2 regions of the Rossellomorea sp. YZS02 genome follow, and region 2 is predicted to be linked to the other one. Evidence: predicted binding sites of a transcription regulator. Region 2 holds the regulator's gene; the other holds the start of a gene.
What was found. The regulator LexA, encoded in region 2, represses DNA repair genes until DNA is damaged. The targets are predictions, from matches to a motif close to CGAACATATGTTCG.
Positions count from the first base shown of each region.

Region 1: a site for LexA is predicted at 1,938-1,951, ahead of dndB (DNA sulfur modification protein DndB). Genes of this name have one in related genera too.

Region 1 is NZ_JAXBLY010000013.1:7,288-15,020, forward strand. Features, by position in the region: gene dptF (DNA phosphorothioation-dependent restriction protein DptF) at 1-1,834, opposite strand, end outside; gene dndB (DNA sulfur modification protein DndB) at 2,028-3,125, shown strand; gene dndC (DNA phosphorothioation system sulfurtransferase DndC) at 3,127-4,716, shown strand; gene dndD (DNA sulfur modification protein DndD) at 4,736-6,721, shown strand; gene dndE (DNA sulfur modification protein DndE) at 6,718-7,089, shown strand; gene SLH55_RS13535 (cysteine desulfurase family protein) at 7,104-7,733, shown strand, end outside.
Region 2 is NZ_JAXBLY010000009.1:151,003-158,735, reverse strand. Features, by position in the region: gene SLH55_RS11125 (recombinase family protein) at 1-456, opposite strand, end outside; gene SLH55_RS11120 (LysM peptidoglycan-binding domain-containing protein) at 468-794, opposite strand; gene lexA (transcriptional repressor LexA) at 951-1,571, shown strand; gene glnA (type I glutamate--ammonia ligase) at 1,766-3,100, opposite strand; gene SLH55_RS11105 (MerR family transcriptional regulator) at 3,137-3,553, opposite strand; gene SLH55_RS11100 (methionine gamma-lyase family protein) at 3,702-4,970, opposite strand; gene hflX (GTPase HflX) at 4,989-6,242, opposite strand; gene SLH55_RS11090 (trimeric intracellular cation channel family protein) at 6,446-7,054, shown strand; gene spoVK (stage V sporulation protein K) at 7,105-7,733, opposite strand, start outside.

The DNA.
Region 1 (7,733 bases), on a different contig from region 2:
TAATCTGTGCTTTTTCTCCTACATTAAAATAATAAAGATATTTCATAAAAGAAGTGTACATTGGATCCGTCAATTTAGCCGCAAATTGCTTATTTGTTAGTGATGCGATTCGAATAAATGTCTTGAAAAACAAATCAAAGGAATAGTTAGTTAGGTTTGTTTCCTGAGCCAGTGGTTTTAACCATTTTGCTGCTGTTTCAGAAACTATATTGTCTTCAATTAAATTCCCCCAATCGCTTAGGGTGTTAAGATCAATGACAATTTGATCTATATAAATAGACCTCTTATGAATCGGGTCTCCATAACTTAATGCTTTCAGAATGACAGATCTCTCTTTCCTATTAAAAAGTAGAGTAGGAACAGCATTTTTAAGCACCTCAAATTCAGACATAATGGCTGTTGTGCGAACATCATCTGGAATAATGATATCTGCAATGAAATTTAAAAATGCCCGTGCTGAGATAACTAATTTGTATTTTACAATGGCTTCGATTAAGAGATTTACAATTTGTTTCTGTACAAATTCATTCTGCAACATTCTGTAATTCTCGTGTGCCATAGTATTAAATTCTCTCTTCTCATCTTCTACAAGAGCTCTGTAAAAGGGGTTTTCTTCATGATTAGAGAAGATTTTTTCCATTAAAGTAAAATAAAAGCTCGAAGTTGGACCATCTTTTGTTAATTCATATGGATGGTAGTCACCAAAGCTTAGCAAATCGAAATTACCACTGGAGTAATGTGTAGTAATATTTGGTGAGAACAATTCACTCTCCTCTACCAAATCTCTTAGCTTTTGATAAGAGTATTCGTTATGCTTAGTATGGATAAAGTTGTGAAGAACCCCCATGTTAATGGCTAGTATTACTTTCTCACTGGTATCCTCTATATATTGATCAGAGAAGCTCTTCAAAACTTCTTCCAGTGTTTCCATCGCATTTTTCCCTGGAGAAAAGCTTTCAGTTGCATCATTATAAATGGTATATGCATCAATAAGGTGAGGTTTATTTTCCTTAAGATATGCTAGTAAGTGAGACTTACCATCCCCCACACTTCCACATAACAAAATTAAGTTCCCGTTTGATAGGCCATTTCTCCCTTCTAAAATATGTTCAAAATCTAACTGAATCTTCCGATCCACATGCATATAATTCTTAAAACGACTGAATTGATTTGCGTTCTCAATCGCTTCCTGTGAGGAGTCCTGTAGCCGTTTTAGCTTTCTTAATAGATAGCTCTCTCCTTCTCCAATCTTCTCATCAAACAAACTATTTTCCTTTACACTAAAAGGAGTAGTAGGCTGCTTTTCTTCTTGTTCTTCTCCTGGCACTAATTTTGGAAATCCATTAGAACCTAATAATTGCATGATTTTTTTCTGAACAAGATCTTCAATATTTGCTTCCTTTTTTGGAGGTTTAGGAGTTTCATATAGTGGTATTTTGATTTGTTTTACTGAATATACCTCAACAAACCAAACCGCAATATTGTACATTTCTTTATGTAATTTGAAAGCTACTGTTATATCGTTAAATCCACCATCATGAGCGGCTTTATTACCTGATAACCGAATCGTATCAAACGATTGTTGAACTTCCCTCTCGATGTATCCTCCACGAGTTAAATATGAAATTTTATCATAAAGCGAATTTACATAAGGAGCTTCAATCTCTTCAATCTTAAAAACCTCGTTTAATACCGCTTCTGCAAATAATCTACCTTTTACAATGGAGCTACTGGCATCTTCAAAAAGAAGTTCTTCCATTTTCTTTGCATTTTGAGCTGCAACAGGATTGATCTCATCTATAAAACTCAGGAAAAATTGTTCATCTGTACTCATTTCTCATCATCTCCGAAGTGTCTCTTTTGTAACAATTTTAACATACAACTGACAAAAAATTGATATCCCACCTTACTTTCCAGAAAATGTTTTATTAAATATACGAATAAAGGTTCGTATTTAATTGAAGATCACTTAATAAAGGTATATAATAATATCATAAAATTACGTACGTAAAATGGAGGTTGTACACATGGATGCGGCATTTAGTTATACTTTCCCTGCAATTAAGGGGATTCAGGCAGATAAGGAATATTATGTAGCAATGTGTCCATTAAGAATTATCCCTAAGATTTTCTTATTTGATGAGGACGAGATCCCACCAGAACATAGGGCTCAAAGGATTCTTAATAAAACCAGAATTCCTGAGATTACAAATTATATTGTAGAAAATAATCGTGATTATGTATTTTCTTCTTTAACAGCCTCTATTGATGGAGAGTTGGAATTTGTTCCTTTTGGACAGGACCCTTCTTCAAAAGATCTTGGCCAATTACGAGTTGCTTTAGATGCGCGCTTTTTAATCAATGATGGACAGCATCGGCGTGCCGCTATAGAAGAAGCATTAAAAATATCACCTGAAATAGGGTCTGAGACCATTTCCGTTGTGTTCTTTCATGATGAGGGATTAACAAAATCACAACAAATCTTCTCCGACCTAAATCGCCATGCTGTAAATACGACTTCTTCTATTGGTATTTTGTATGATCACCGTGATAAACTGGCACTCGTGACAAAAGAAATTGTTAAAGAAATTCCATTGTTGAAACGATATACAGACCGAGAAAGAGTATCTCTTTCTAAGAATTCACCTAAGATTTTAGCTCTAAATCATGTTTTTAATACAAATCTTAAGCTTCTAGGAAAAACGAAAGGCGATTCTATTTCTGATGATGATAAACAATTCTTGTTCGAATTCTGGCAAACCCTCACAGAAAGTATTGTTGAATGGAACGATGTTTTAAACAAAAAGCTTTCTCCTAGAGATTTAAGAGCAAACTTTATCGTTGGTCACGGAGTTTTCATTGAAGCTATTGGAGTGTTAGGTAAATATCTAAGGGAGTTCCATACCGAAGATTGGAAAAAACATTTACAAAAGTTGTCTTCAATAGACTGGAATCGTGCAAACACAGAGTTTTGGTTAGGAAGAGCGTTTAACCAGAATGGCAGAATCCAAAAGAACAACCATACCATCCAACTAACTACAAATAAAATTAAGACCTTACTAGGATTGCCACTTCTTGAACACGAGATGAACATAGAGAATAAATTTAAGCAAGGGGATCATTAAAATGAGCGAGGGAATTATTTCAAGTCTCTTAACTGAAGAAAAAACAGTCATAGATAAAGCAAAAGAACAAATTATTGACGTATACCTATCCGATGACAGACCATGGGTAGTTGGATATAGCGGAGGAAAAGACTCAACAGTAGTCGTACAACTTGTATTTGAAGCATTAAAAGAATTACCACCAGAGAAGCTTCACAAAAAAATATATGTGATCTCGTCAGATACTCTTGTAGAGACACCTCTGATTATTCAATCGATTAATCAGACATTACGGAAAGTGCAGGAAAAAGCATTAGACTTAGGTTTACCAATTGAAACACACAAAGTAAAACCAGTTGCGGAGCAATCTTTCTGGTATAACATTATTGGAAAAGGTTATCCATCTCCGAACCAGCAATTTCGTTGGTGTACGGATCGATTAAAAATTGATCCGGCCAATCAATTTATTACAGATAAAGTAAACTCTTTTGGTGAAGTCATCATGGTGTTAGGCGTACGAGAAGACGAAAGTGCTACAAGAGCCAATGTCATTCGTTCCCATACTGTTGAGGGAAAAGTTCTGATGCGTCACTCAACTTTATCGAATGCATATGTATACGCACCAATTAAAGCATTTGATTTAGATGATGTGTGGGATTACCTATTGAATAACCCTTCTCCATGGGGAGACGACAACTATGAGCTACATAGACTTTATCAAGACTCAAGCAGTGGAGAATGTCCATTAGTCGTAGATAAGACGGTTAAAGATACAGCAGGTTCTTGTGGTAATAGTCGCTTTGGTTGCTGGGTATGTACAGTGGTAAATGAAGATAAAGCACTTTCTGGATTTATTCAAACTGGGCATGACTGGATGAAGCCGTTATTAAACTTTAGAAACTGGTTATCTTCTATTAGAGATGATCGTACGATGAGAATGAAATATCGAAAACATGGTCAAATCTATTTTCGCGATATTCATGTGGAGGTGATTGATGGGAAAGAATATCATCACATTCCTAAAAAAGGTAGTAGACCGAAAGAATTCGTTGAAATCAATGATGAGAACTATATCATTGTAGAAAGAGATAACTTAAAAACGTATCTATCAGAACATGATATCGACCTAAGTACAGAGCAAGGACATAATATTCTTGTGACCTATATTGATGAAGACTCTAATGAAGAAAAGTATGCCCAACTTGGGCTTGGACCTTTTACAATGAAAGCTAGAAGAGAAATACTAGAAAGACTGTTAAAAACACAAAAACAATTACAGCATCCAGAAGATCCTAACTACGAACTTATTAAAGAAGAAGAATTAAAAGCCATTCGTAAGATCTGGTATAAAAATGGGGATTGGGAAGATCATGTTCCTCAAATCTTTAAATCTGCCATTGGTCATGACCTAGAGTGGGAAATTGATGATCGTCCTTTATTTAACAGTGATCAAATATCTGACCTTGAATTACTCTGCGATGAATATAAAGTGGACATTAAAGTCATTAAAAAGCTGTTATTTGTTGAAAAAGACTTTTCTGGATTAAAGGTTAGGCGAGGCTTAATGGAAGAAATGTCAAAAGTACTAAAACAAGATTATTTACACTTATAAGATTTCAAGGAGATAAACTATGTATCTTAAAAAAATTCATCTTACAAACATTGGTCCTTACCGAGGAATGCACACCATTGACCTATCAACTTCTTCCAGCAAAAACACGGTACTGATTGGTGGGGAAAATGGAGCTGGAAAGACAACATTATTAAATTCCATTAAGATGGGGCTATTCGGTTCATTTGCATTTGGTTATAAAACAGAGAATAAAGAGTACTTAAAAAAGGTAGATTCACTACTGAACTATTCAGCAAAAATGAATAATGAAAACAATTTCCGTTTAAAAATAGATTTTGAAGTCATTGACGACCTTACCAAAAAAGAATATTCCCTTTACAGATCTTGGCGTTACCAAAACGAAAATGTTAAAGAATCGCTTGATGTACTGCAAGATGGGAAATTTTTAAATGACTACGAAAGAGAAGTCTTTCAATCAAAATTAAAAGAAATTATGCCTCCTCACTTGTTAGATCTATGCTTATTTGACGGAGAAGAAATCTCTAGAATTATTAATAACAATCTCCTATCAAGTTATATTGAGAAACTGACCAATGTTCTCTTTAACCTAGACTTATTTGAAGTAATGGAGAAAGATTTAGATCAGTACAGTCAACAAAGTGCACGTATAGCTTCTTTAAATGACCAAGAAAAAGAACTAATTAACTTAAAAGAAACAAAGAGTAGTTACCAAAATAACATAATGGAATTTCAAAAAAAGATAGACGACCTCTCTCTACAGCGACAAACGGTCGAAGAGGATTATGAAAGAATTAAAAGTGATTTTGAAATCCATGGCGGATTAGTTCGAGATCAAAGAGAAAGCATTAATCAAAGCATAGTAGGATTAGAAAATGACAGGAAGCAAAACCAGGAGCTTCTAAAGAATTTTGTAGCTAGCACTCTTCCATTCTACTTGGCTAAAGATCTTGTAAAAGAAACGCGGGAACAATTAATAAACGAAGAAAAATTCCAACTGTTCTCTTCTTTAGACGAGAAATTAACAAGTGATAAAATTAAGAGTATTCTTAAGCAGCTGGAACTTACACCAAATGAGAATTTAGAAAATGTTCTTAGACAAGAAGTTCTCTCAACCGTGAATCCTTCTGAATCAACTGGTCTTATTCATGGTGCATCATTCTCTGAAGGAAACCAGGTTGAAAACATTTTTCAAGAAGTTCAAACTAATAAATTGGATTCTTACATTAGCGTGATTGATGAAAATAAAGCTAAACTTAAAGAAATTCAAGAATTAAGAGGAAAACTTAAAATTAATGATTCTTCATCTGAGTTTAGTGGAATGGTTTCTGACATGGAAAAATACAATAGTCAACTCCACTCAATTAATCAGGAGATTGAAGCATCGCAAAATGCCTTAGTAGAATTACAGACTCAACTAGATAAAGTGAATTCTTCTATAGAAACAATTGAATTCAAGTTTAGAGATCAAGAAAAGAGTAGAAACTCATTCGTTGAATCTCAAAAGATTATCTCGTTAAGTCAAAAATTCAGGAAGCTTCAACTACAAAAGAAATTGCAAGAAGTTCAAATGGAAGCATTACGTATGCTGAATAAATTAATGAGAAAACGTAATTATATTGCTTCTATTAAAATTGATTCATCCACTTTTGAAGTAAGTCTCTATGACCAAAATAATGAAGCAATGGAGAAATCCACCCTCTCTGCGGGAGAAAAAGAAATACTGTTATTATCGATCATCTGGGCAATTTTTAAATGTTCGGGCAGAAATGTACCTTTCATATTTGATACATTACTAGGTAGACTGGATCGCTCACATAAACAAAGTATACTAACTCATTATATTCCGAATTGTGGCCGACAAGCGATTGTACTCTCAACTGATTCAGAGATCGATGAATCAACCTATAATCTACTGCACAACTATACGGCTAAGGAATATACACTCGACTTCGATGTAAACAACAAAGAGACAACTATACTAAATGATTACTTTTCTTTTAAAGGAATGGAGGTTAACCAATGAATTTTAGAATAAAAACGTCCAAGAACACTGGAGAGATCTTAAAGACCCTTCAATCCTCTACGGGGCTAACTTGGAATATATTATCTAGAATTGCGGTAGGTTTATCTCTAAGTATTCCTGAAGTTCCTGAAATGGTCCAGGATAAAAGTGGTGTAGATATTCATCGTAATGCTATGACTGGAGAACATGATTATGTCTTCAAAGCAATCATTCGCCAGCATGCTCAACAAAATCTAACTGATGAAGAATATTTCCCTGACTATTTTAATGCACATTTAGAGCGCGGAATTAAACTACTTGAAAATGAATATCGCCATGCAGGTAACTATGATAAATTGCTAAATAATTTATTTAAAATAGATGCATAAAGGGGTTAATCCATATGTTATATCTAGATAACAGTGCCACTACTCCTCTCTTACCAGAAGTTAAAGAGGCTATGCTTCCGTACTTACTTGAGGAATTTGGTAACCCCTCAAGTAAGTACTATTCTTTTGCCGTAAATGCAAAAGACGCTGTTGAAAATGCCAGAAATAATGTTGCGTTACTATTAGGAAGTAAGCCGGAAGAATTAACTTTCACTAGTGGTTCGACTGAGACTAATAACATGGTTTTAAAAGGCGTTGCAGATTATTATCGGTCAAAGGGCAAACACATTATTACCTCAAAAACCGAACACCCTTCCGTTCTAGATACGTGTGAATATTTAGAACAGAAAGGATTCGAAATAACTTATCTTGATGTTGATGGTTATGGACGGGTCTCTTGTGAAGATTTAGAAGAAGCTCTGAGAGAGGATACTATACTTGTATCTATTATGTGGGGAAATAATGAACTTGGGTCATTAAACCCGATTAAAACAATCTCAGAATTTTGCGTTGATAAAGGGGTATTATTTCATACAGATGCTACTCAAGTTATAGGTAAAGTTGATCTTAATCTTGAGAACTACCCTGGTATATCTTTCTTGTCTTGCTCAGCTCATAAGTTTCACGGACCTAAAGGAACTGGA
Region 2 (7,733 bases):
TTTATGTGGTTGAAAACCATTTTCCACAGCCCTTTTCATACCTCTTTTGATTTTTAAATTATGAAGTTTCCTTTGATATTCTTCTACCATACTGACAATGTTAATGACCATAGAATCAGATTCGGACAAGTGAAGTTCCCCATTATGGGTATGGCTGATGATCTTTACACCCTCTTTTAACAAGCAGTGAATAAGGGCTATTTTTGCATTTCCCCTGCCGATCCTCGTCTCATCTTGAATGAAGACAGCTTCAATGCTATCGTCTTTCACCCTGTCCAATAGTTCTAATACACCTGGACGATCCAATTCAAATCCGCTGGCTTGGTCTTTAATTACTGCCACTATATCAGAATGATACTCCTGTGCTAATTTTATCAGCTCTATTTCCTGCCGCTCCAGGGATGTCTCCTGTGAATCTTTCTTTGTACTTACCCTGCAGTATATTACAGCTTTCATCTTCTATCCCTCTATTCTTCATTCATTACCAGTTCGTAGTCTGATTGTGTTGATATGGTTGGGTTTTCTATTGGTAGTACAAGTGAATCACCCGGCTTAATGGAAAACGAGGTTAATTCATTTTCCTCTCCCACCCAGGCGATAAATTCTTCCACTGTCATAGAATATTCTTCATTATACTGTTTGGCAATAGTCCAAAGAGTGTCTCCATCCTTGACGGTGATACTTTGATATGAAGGCTGATTGGCTGTGTTGATGACTAAATAGGCAGCTGATAAAAGAACTAAAGCAATAAATATGATTATGTATGAGAATCGAGACCAGATATGTGTTAACATAAAATTACCCCCTATACGAATGTTTGTTCTGTTTCGATATGATCATTGTAATACGAACATCCGTTTGGTGTCAATGAAAATTCGAACTTATGTTTGTATCAATGGAAGAGACATGCTATAATGGGAACATAAGATCTATAATAGAGGTGCGTGAACATGACAAAATTGTCTAAAAGACAGCAAGACATACTCGAATATATTAAAATATCAGTTAGAGAAAAAGGCTATCCGCCTTCCGTACGTGAAATCGGCGAAGCCGTCGGTCTTGCTTCTAGTTCCACCGTACACGGACATTTGGCCAGGCTTGAAAGTAAAGGTCTGATTCGGCGCGATCCCACTAAACCAAGGGCTATTGAAATTCTGGACTTAGATGAGGATACGATACCTCGACAAAGAGTAGTGAATGTTCCACTAATCGGGAAGGTCACCGCAGGTCAACCCATCACAGCAGTGGAAAATGTGGAAGAATTCTTCCCCCTACCCGAACGGATGGCACCTTCGGATGAACAGGTTTTCATGTTGGAAATCATGGGGGACAGTATGATTGAAGCCGGGATCCTCGACGGGGATTTTGTCATTGTACGCCAACAACAAACAGCGAATAACGGGGATATTGTCGTAGCCATGACGGATGAAGACGAGGCAACAGTTAAACGTTTCTTTAAAGAGCGTGATTACGTCCGGCTTCAACCTGAAAACTCAACTATGGAACCGATCATACTCCGAAACGTTTCCATTTTAGGCAAAGTGGTTGGTGTGTATCGTCAAGTACATTAACAGTCATATCCCGCATGCATCATGCCTAAAGCTTTACGATCAATAATAACCATTAATAAATCCGGGAATGGAGCTGATCAGTGCTCCATTCCCGGATTTTTCGATCTATCTTCACTTTAAGAACTTAATCTACGAACAGTCTGTTTCCGGAAAGATAAAACCCCCGACACCTAAAGTGTCGGGGGTTCTTGTTATTAATACATTTGGATATATTGCTCGCGCTCCCAAGGATGTACTTGTGTACGGAACATATCCCATTCGATTTCTTTCGCTTCCACGAAGTGTTCGAAGATGTGTTCTCCAAGAGATTTAACGATTACTTCATTTGTTTTAAGAGTTTCAAGAGCAGCATGCAATGTTGCCGGTAGATCTACGATACCTGCTTCTTCACGCTCTTTTTTGTCCATAACATAGATGTTGCGGTCAATCGGCTTAGGAGCTGGCAGATTGTTCTTCACGCCATCTAATCCTGCTGCCAGTAATACAGCCATTGCCAGGTAAGGGTTTGCCGCAGGATCGACACTGCGCACTTCAACACGTGTACTTAATCCACGAGAAGCCGGAATACGGATTAAAGGGCTTCGGTTACGTGCAGACCATGCAACATAACAAGGTGCTTCGTATCCTGGAACTAGACGCTTGTATGAGTTGACAGTTGGATTTGTAATTGCCGTAAAAGCAGTAGCATGCTTAATGATACCAGCCAGGAATTGGCGGGCAGTATCACTTAGTTGCAAATCACCTTTTTCATCAAAGAAAGAGTTGACACCGTTTTTGAATAGTGACATATTACAGTGCATTCCTGAACCGTTCACTCCAAATAATGGTTTTGGCATGAAGGTTGCGTGTAAACCATGTTTACGTGCAATCGTTTTAACCACTAATTTAAATGTTTGAATATCGTCACAAGCCTTTAAGGCATTTGCATACTTGAAGTCAATTTCATGCTGACCAGGTGCTACTTCATGGTGAGATGCTTCGATTTCAAAGCCCATCTCTTCTAATTCTAAAGCGATATCACGACGGCAGTTTTCCCCTAGATCGGTAGGAGCTAAATCGAAATAACCACCATTATCGTTTAATTCTAATGTAGGTTCACCATTAACATCTAATTTAAAGAGGAAGAATTCCGGCTCAGGTCCAAGATTGAAGTCAGTAAACCCTAGCTCTTCCATTTCACCTAAGATACGTTTTAGGTTGTTACGAGGATCACCCTCGAATGGAGTGCCATCCGGATTGTAAATATCACAGATCAATCGGGCCACTTTTCCTTTTTCAGCTGTCCATGGGAAAACCAACCATGTATCCAAATCAGGGAAAAGATACATATCCGATTCTTCAATACGAACGAATCCTTCGATTGAAGAACCATCAAACATCATCTTGTTATCCAATGCTTTTTCAAGCTGACTTAAAGGGATTTCTACGTTCTTTATCGTCCCTAAAATGTCAGTGAATTGTAGTCGAATGAACTTTACTCCTTCTTCATTCGCTAATCTTAACACATCATCTCTAGTATACTTTGCCATTTACGTAATTCCTCCTCAAGTTTATTAAAGGTTTATTTAATGAAAAAAGCGTGACATATCACCTTGACGAAGGGATGATCGATTGAATCGACCGGAATGCATTAATTCATTTCGAAGCAATTTACGCAGCTCATCGTCAGATAGATCCTGTCGTGCCTTTTCTTCCTTTTCATTACTTACGTCAGATACTACTTTGTTTTCATTATGACTGGACACAGAAAAAATCTTTTTAATTCCGGCCATGTTGATACCTTGATCTAACAGATCCTTTACTTCTAATAACTTATCAATGTCATTCAAGGAAAAGAGCCGGCGATTCCCTTCAGTTCGTGCAGGGTTTATCAGCTGGTGCTCTTCATAGTATCGAATCTGACGAGCCGTTAAGTCCGTGAGCTGCATGACAATACTAATAGGAAATAATGCCATCGTTCGACGAATTTCATTACCGCTCATCTTGATTCCTCCTTTTGTTTTCCTTCTTGAGTATATTATATGTAATGTCAGGAGTTCTGTCAATCAAATGTTAGCTTTTCTTACATAAGTAATCATTAGAAAAGGATAGTCGACTTTAGACTATCCAATTACTTCTTTATTATCCTTTTCAAATGGTGATTAAACCTTTTTGGATTAACTTGTCTATTGCCGAGCAAACAGCGATTTTGACATGTGAATAAGTCAATCCACCTTGAACATAGGCAACATATGGAGGTCTAATCGGTCCATCAGCTGATAATTCAATGCTCGATCCTTGAATAAACGTTCCCGCCGCCATAATGACGTCGTCCTCATAACCAGGCATATAGTTTGGATATGGAGTGAAATGTGAATTGATTGGAGAGGCAAACTGAATAGCTTGACAAAATGCAATCATTTTATCTCGATCATCGAATTGCACCGACTGGATTAAATCTGTACGAACGGCAAATGGTGAAGGATCAGTGTTCATCCCGATCTCTGTTAAAAGTGCCGATGTGAAGACAGCACCCTTCAGTGATTGCGCCACCACATGCGGTGCCAGAAAGAATCCTTGATACATCTCCTGCAGACTGTACAGGGATGCTCCCGCTTCCGCACCGATTCCGGGAGAAGTCATCCGGAATGAACAGGCTTCTACGTATTCATTCTTACCAACGATGTAGCCTCCTGTCTTAGCCAGACCTCCTCCGGGATTTTTGATGAGGGAACCGGCTATGAGATCTGCACCGACATGACAAGGCTCGAGTTCCTCTACAAATTCACCGTAGCAGTTATCTACAAACACAACGATTTCAGGGTTGATTTCTTTAATGAAGTTGATCATTTCCTTTATTTCTTCTATTGTAAATGAAGGTCGATTAGCATAGCCTTTAGAGCGCTGAATTCCCACCATTTTCGTTTTAGTAGATATCGTCTTTGATACCGCTTCAAAATCGACTTTTCCTGACTGATCTAAATCGACACTTTGATAGCCAATCTGGAAGTCCTTGAGAGATCCTGTCCCCTCTCCCCGTATACCGACAATTTCCTCAAGTGTGTCATAAGGCTTCCCTGTAATGTAAATAAGTTCATCACCAGGTCGAAGCACCCCAAACAACGCGATGGAGATCGCATGTGTACCGGAAATGATTTGAGGCCTTACAAGACCCGCCTCTCCCCCGAATACATCAGCGTAAATACTTTCCAACGTGTCTCTCCCGGCATCGTCATATCCGTATCCAGTTGACGGGATAAAATGAGAATCACTCACCCGGTGTTTTTGAAAAGATCTTAGAACGTTGAATTGGTTACTTTCAGCACGTTCGTCGATTTGTTTGTGTATCTCCTTGATGTCAGACTCTACTTTGGATACCAGCGGTTTTAATGTAGTTCCGTTTACTAAATGTTCAAACATAAGATTTTTGTTCCCCTTTTACCTATGAAATTTCTTGATGCTTCCTGCAACTGGGTGGTCCTCAAGATGAAATCCGGTCAATTCATATACAGTACGTTCTTCCAGGAATTCCAATTTCCTTAAAATGGTTTCACTCTTCAACTGTGAAAGGAGTTTTCCTTCATCAGCCGGAATAAACGCATGATAAGGTACCATATGTGTTTTCACGATATCTTCTATTTTTAATAATAGCTTTCCTCGATCTCTTTCGCTTAAGGCACTGATCAGGATGCAGTCCGATTCCCCGGCAGGCACAAATTCCGGGATCATAGAATCCCTCTTATTATATACCGTTAATTGTGGCAAACCGTCCATATTCAAATCCTCCAATAAAGATTGAACAGTCTTTTCATGCTGACTGTAATCAGGATTGGAACTATCTACTATATGAAGCAGAAGGTCAGCTTCTTTCACCTCTTCAAGGGTGGACCTGAATGCCGCGATCAAAGAGGTCGGTAAATCTTGAATAAATCCTACCGTATCTGTAAGTAACGTGTGATAGCCGCAGGGTAACGTCATTTTCCTGGTCATAGGATCCAATGTAGCGAATAATTGATTTTCTTCATACGAATCTGCCATAGAAACTCTATTGAACAATGTGGACTTACCAGCGTTCGTATACCCCACGAGAGCGATTTGAAAGGCTTTATTACGTTTTCTTCGTTCCCGGTATCGTTCTCTATGATCCACAATCGTTTGTAAATGCTTCTTGATTTCATCGATTCTCCGGTGAATATGACGTCGGTCGCTTTCAAGCTTCGTCTCACCCGGTCCCCTCGTTCCGATCCCTCCTCCCAATCTTGAAAGGGATGCTCCCTGACCGATTAATCTCGGAAGCAGGTATTGAAGCTGAGCAAGTTCTACTTGTAATTTCCCCTCTCTTGAACGGGCCCTACCGGCGAAAATATCCAGTATCAGCTGGGTTCGGTCAATTACCCTCGCACCTAACTCACTCGATAAGTTCCTTATCTGACTGGGAGATAATTCATCATTAAAAATGATGATATCCGGTTCAAGCTGTTCTTCTAAAAGAATCAGTTCTTCCACTTTTCCTTTTCCTATATATGTACTCGGGTGTATCCGGTCGCGCTTTTGTGTGATGGTAGCGATAACCTTACCTTGAGCGGTTTCAGTTAGATCTTCAAGCTCTCTTAAACTATATTGAAAACGCAAGTCATCTTCTTCCAGCTGACACCCAACCAGTATGACTTTTTCAATCGCTTCATTCTTCAATGATCATCCTTCTTTCTTTCCTTTTCATTCTATTTCTCATCATATCAAATCCTCCCCGTAAACTCTATGTAAAAAGGAATGAAAAATGGTTGCAAATAAGCACATACGTGTTAAAATCAGTATGTTTGATTATGACATAACACCACTTCAAGATTCTACATAGTGGCATGTAGCATATTGTAATAGGGTGAGGAGGAATGTGTATGACGTGGGAAGTACTGAGTATCATCGGTACCATTGCTTTTGCTATTTCAGGAGCTATCATCGCCATGGAAGAGGAATATGATATCCTCGGTGTTTATATATTAGGGATTGTTACTGCCTTCGGTGGGGGAGCCATTCGGAATTTACTGATCGGTGTACCGGTATCTGCACTTTGGGAACAAGGAATGCTGTTTCAGATTGCCCTTCTTTCTATAACAGCCGTATTCCTATTTCCTAACAATCTCTTAAAACATTGGAGAAGATGGGGAAATTTCTTTGATGCCATCGGTCTCTCCGCTTTTGCGATACAAGGGGCATTATATGCCTCTCAGATGAACCATCCCATCAGCGCGATTATCGTTGCTGCCGTGTTGACAGGGAGTGGCGGGGGAATCATCCGTGATCTTCTGGCAGGCCGTAAGCCTTTAGTTCTGAGATCTGAAATATATGCTGTGTGGGCCGTTCTTTGTGGAGCCGCAATAGGACTTGGCGTTGTTCATACTGCGTTGGAGTTGTATTCCTTATTCGTCATTACGACGGCTTTGCGCGTTCTTTCCTATCTATATAAATGGAGGCTTCCGAATCGGAGTTTACGCGCCCATGTATAAAAAAACAATGCATTCAAATTTGAATGCATTGTTTTTTGATTATCATTTATTTATTCTGAGGACTTCGTAAATACGAGATCGTTACTCCGAATGGTTAACAGATCATGCCGATCAAAACAATTCTCCAGCAAGAGTCTCATCGCCTGAGCCCTAATCGATTTTTCAAGTATATTTCGAACATATCTGCCATTGGAAAATGCCACTGGAGTTAGAGTATTTTTAGCTACATTCAAATGTTCGCGAATTTTCCTTTCTGCATCATGACTCAACAAATATTGCTTCTCATCCAGCATTCTCTTACCGATTTCCATCAGCTGATCAACTGAATAGTCAGGAAAGTGAAACACAAGGGGAAATCGTGATTGAAGACCTGGATTCAATGTGAGAAAGTGCTCCATTTCTCTCGAATAACCTGCCAGAATCAAGATGAAATCATGCTGCTTATCTTCCATATGCTTCACAAGTGTATCAATTGCCTCTTTTCCAAAATCCTTCTCTCCACCTCTTCCAAGCGAATAAGCCTCATCGATGAATAGAATGCCGCCTAAAGCCTTTTTCACCAAATCCCGTGTCTTCTGTGCCGTATGACCAATATATTCACCGACAAGGTCAGCCCTCTCTGCCTCGATCAAATGCCCTTTCGAAAGAACATTCATTTTCAAGAAGAGTTTCCCTATAA